Regions from separate parts of the Kitasatospora sp. NRRL B-11411 genome, predicted to be linked through region 1. Evidence: riboswitches for the same ligand, from Rfam matches in the RefSeq annotation. Region 1 holds a riboswitch; the other holds the start of a gene.
What was found. Region 1 has a riboswitch for cobalamin ahead of IH44_RS0103135 (ribonucleoside-diphosphate reductase subunit alpha). Riboswitches for the same ligand answer to the same signal wherever they lie in the genome.
Positions count from the first base shown of each region.

Region 2: linked by a shared signal. The riboswitch ahead of IH44_RS0110355 (HoxN/HupN/NixA family nickel/cobalt transporter) and the one ahead of IH44_RS0103135 (ribonucleoside-diphosphate reductase subunit alpha) in region 1 are both predicted to bind cobalamin.

Region 1 is NZ_JOGH01000003.1:159,681-161,836, reverse strand. It holds gene IH44_RS0103135 (ribonucleoside-diphosphate reductase subunit alpha) at 1-1,002, opposite strand, end outside; cobalamin riboswitch at 1,175-1,313, opposite strand; gene IH44_RS0103130 (GNAT family N-acetyltransferase) at 1,394-1,888, opposite strand.
Region 2 is NZ_JOGH01000015.1:64,126-66,281, reverse strand. It holds gene IH44_RS0110355 (HoxN/HupN/NixA family nickel/cobalt transporter) at 1-889, opposite strand, end outside; cobalamin riboswitch at 919-1,131, opposite strand; gene IH44_RS0110350 (DUF6445 family protein) at 1,213-1,905, opposite strand; gene IH44_RS0110345 (Fpg/Nei family DNA glycosylase) at 1,990-2,156, opposite strand, start outside.

The DNA of each region.
Region 1 (2,156 bases):
GTTCAGGTTGTGGGTCCGGCGGGCCTCCTCGCCGGTGTTGTCGCGGAGCTCCAGGAACTCCTCGATGTCGGCGTGCCAGGTCTCCAGGTACACGCAGGCCGCGCCCTTGCGCCGGCCGCCCTGGTTGACCGCCGCCACGGAGGAGTCCAGGGTGCGCAGGAACGGCACGATGCCGTTCGACTGGCCGTTGGTGCCGCGGATCAGCGAGCCGCGGGAGCGGATCCGCGAGTAGGACAGGCCGATGCCGCCGGCGTGCTTGGACAGCCGGGCGATCTGCGCGTACCGGTTGTAGATCGAGTCCAGGTTGTCCAGCGGCGAGTCCAGCAGGTAGCAGGAGGACATCTGCGGGTGCCGGGTGCCGGAGTTGAACAGCGTCGGCGAGCTGGTCAGGTACTCCAGCCGGCTCATCAGGGTGTACAGCTCGGCGACCTCGCGCACCGACTCCTCGGTCGTCCCGACCGCCAGGCCCGCCGCCACGCGGAGCAGGAAGTGCTGCGGGGTCTCGACGACCTTGCGGGTGATCGGGTGGCGCAGCAGGTAGCGGGACTGCACGGTGCGCAGGCCGAAGTACTCGAAGCGGTCGTCGCCCGCCTCGTCCACCAGCGAGTCGAACAGGTCGGCGTGCTGCGCGACGAACGCGGCCGTGGCGTCGCCGATCAGGCCCTCGGCGTGGCCCACGGCCACCGAGGAGGAGAACGAGGTGACCTGCTGGGTCGCGGCCTCGTCGCGGATCTCCAGCGCCAGCAGGCGGGCGGCCAGCTTCGAGTACTGCGGGTCCTCGGCGATCATCGACGCGGCGGCCTCCACGGCCAGCCCGCGCAGCTCGGCGAAGTCCGAACCGGCGTGGCGGCCGCGCAGCGCGGCGGCGGCGACGTGGCCGGGGTCCACCTGGGGGAGGTCGGTGCTGCGGTCGGTGAGCAGCCGGAGCAGCGCCGCACCGGGATCGGTGAAGGCGTCGGCGGATCCCTGGGACGGCAGGGTGACTGAGGCGGCGACGGTCAAGGCGCACTCTCTCCTGTGGCGGCGGCGGACGTGGCTCGGGTGTCCGGGACCGCACGCGGCCAGGGGAGGGCAGCACGAAGGAACGAGAACGCGTTCCGGCGCGCCGAAGACCACCCCCGGTCCGCCCGCGAGACCGGACGGCAAAGCTGTGCTGCATGGCGTCTGCGGGGATGCCGTGTCGCACACCGTCGGCAGGTCCTCGGACTGCGCGGGCGTCGCTGCAGCCCGCTCACCGTTGCGGGGCAGTCCCGGACTTCCACCGGGTTCCCCTGCGTCGACAGCGAGAGTGAGCATACATGTTGTGGTGGCTGGATCTGGAAGCACCAGATGTAGTAGCGCGTGTCGCGTCGGCGGCGCCGCGCGTAGACAACGAAACTGCCCGGGAACCGCCTCAGAACCGCATCGTGTAGACCCACAGGTCCATTCCGGGCGCCGCCGACCAGTCCCGCCCGGGGGTGCGGACGAAGCCCAGCGCGTCGTAGATCCGGTGCGCGGCGGTCATCGACGGCCGGGTGGAGAACGCCATCCCGGCCAGTCCGAGTTCCCGGCTGCGCCCGATCGCCGCCGCCACCAGCGCCCGGCCGACGCCGCGGCCGCGGGCCGCCGCGCCGACCGAGAGCATCCGGATCTCGCCCTCGCCGGGCCCGGCGACGTCCGCCCACGCGGTGCCGCCGGGCGCGAAGGTCACGCAGCCGAGCACGGCTCCCGCGTCGTCGACGGCGACCAGGAGCTCGGCCTCCCGGTCGCGGCGGGCGGTGTCGCGCAGGAGGTCGACGTACGGGGAGTCGGGGCGGGTGTGGCCGTCGCCGACGAAGGCCTCGACGCTGACCTCCCCGGCTCCGGCGAGGTCGCGCTCCAGGGCGCGGCGGACGGTCGGGGAGTGCATCCGGACAGTGTGCCGGACGGCCTCCGGCGGGGATCGGCCAGGTCCGGGTCGAAGGGGTAGCCGGTCGGCCGGTGCACGGCGTCGCGGCCGGTCCGGCCGTTGCGGTCCAGGTCGCGGCCGACCAGGACGCCGAGGAGTCCGAAACTGCCGATGAGGCCCAGCAGGGCGAGCGCGGTGGTCATGCCTCCACTGTCCCGGCGGGCCGGGGCCGCCACGAGTGGCAGGAACGCACCATTGCCACGGAATCCTGCCACTGCCATCCTGGCCC
Region 2 (2,156 bases), on a different contig from region 1:
CCGTGATGGTCAGGTTGTAGTACACCTTGCGGACCGGGTTGGAGAACGCCCACTGGTAGGCGAAGTTCATGAACGTGCCGTCCAGCGTGTCGAACAGGCTCATCCCGGCGGCGAACAGCAGCGGCAGGCAGACCACCGCGTACCAGGGCAGCCCGGAGGCCGCGCCGGAGCCCGCCATCACCATCAGGGTGACCTCGGTGGCGGTGTCGAAGCCCAGGCCGAGCACCATGCCGACCGGGAACATCTGGCCGGGGCGGCTGATCGAGCGGGTGGCCCGGTTCAGCAGCCGGGCCAGGAAGCCCCGGGCCGCCAGGTGCTTCTCCAGCTCGGCCTCGTCGTACTGGCCCTCCCGCATCGCCCGGAACACCCGCCAGATGCCCAGCAGGGCGACCAGGTTGAGCGCCGCGATCAGGTAGAGGAAGGCGCCGGACGCGGTGGTGCCGACGGTGCCCAGCACCCGGTGGGTGGTGGAGTCCTCGTCCATCAGGGTGCCCGCCAGCGCCGCGCCGCCGGCCACCAGGGCGGCCATCAGCACCACCATCGAGGAGTGGCCGAGGGCGAACCAGAACCCCACCGAGACCGGGCGGCGGCCGTCCGCCATCAGCTTGCGGGTGGTGTTGTCGATCACCGCGATGTGGTCGGCGTCGAAGGCGTGCCGCATGCCCAGGGTGTACGCGGTGAGGCCCAGGCCGACGCCGAACACCTGGGTGCCGACGGCGTAGTGGTGCGGCGCGACCAGGAACAGCAGCGTCCCGAACGCCACCGCGTGCATGGCCAGGATCACCGCCATCAACCCGGCCGTGCGCAGGGTGTCCTCGCGCCGCCAGCGGAAGGAGGGAAGGGGGGAGCCGGGACTGTTCCCGGGCAGGGTCGATTCGGGCGCGGTCATCCGCGTTCACGCTCCAGCACCTCGTGGATCACTTCGTGAGATGCCGTGGCCGGTCTCCTGGCTGACGGGGTGTTGCGCGCCGGCTCCCGGCCTTCCCGGCCGCGAGCGGCCAGTGGCACGGGGTGGGAGCCGACGACTCCCCGATCACAGTGGCGAGGGCCGCTCCGGACTCCTGCGACCGAACACTCTCGTGACGGTCGCAGTGCACCGGCTTCCCGAACACCACGGCCCGCCCACCGTAGGCCCGGAGCGGGTGCGGCGGCAAGGGCGCGTCCGGTCCGGTGGCGCAGATCACGCCTGGCCAGGGCCGCGCTGACGGGAGGTCAGGCCATCCAGAAGAAGACGCAGGTCATCCGCTTCTCCGCCAGCGTCGCCCCGTGGTACTCGGTCGCGGTGTGGATCAGGTTGGCGGTGTAGAGCAGCAGCCGGTTGTAGCGGTGCGGGACGGCCAGGTCCTCGGTGAAGGAGTCCGGCGGGACGAAGCGGGTGCCGAGGGCGTCCACCAGGTTGTTGTGCGGGGCGACCACGCTGTTGCCGCCGAGCCGGCCGCCGGGCAGGCTCTGCCGGTAGAAGCTGGTGCCGCAGCGCTTGGGGACGGCCGGGTTGAGGTAGAGCACGGCGGCGTAGCGGCACAGCGAGCGCGAGTCGGTGTGCGGGCGCGGCTCGCACTCCCCCGCGCCCACCACCTGCACGCAGTTGTGGTTGAAGGTGCCGCCCTCGGCCTCGCCCAGCGCCCAGATCCGCTCCGCGCCGGTGGCCTCCCGGACCAGCTTCTCGACCTGCGCCAGCTCCTCCGGCTCCAGCCCGGGCATCGCCCGCAGGCCCGGCCAGGACTCCGGCCGGTGCGGGTAGCCCTCGTCCCAGTCGGTGCGCGCCAGGTGCCGGGCGCGCACCGCGTCCGGGTCCGGGAGGACGTCGTCCAGCACCCAGTAGTCACGGCCCCGGGTGGGCTTGCGGTACGGCAGGACCGGGAGCGCCGGGGTGGGGCGCGGCCCCTGGAACGGGAGAGCGGGCATGGCCCCGACAATAGGAGCGCCGTTCCGGGGCCTCGCCCAAGACCAGGTCAACCTTGCGTCAAGGCTTGCCGTGGTGACGGGGCGTCAGGACTGCTGGCAGCGCGGGCACCAGAACAGGTTCCGGGCCGCCAACTCCTCGGTGCGGACCGGGGTTTCGCAGACCAGGCAGGGCTGGTCGTGCCGCCGGTAGACGTACACCTCGCCGCCGTGGTCGTCCACCCGCGGCGGGCGGCCCATCGCCTCCGGGGTGT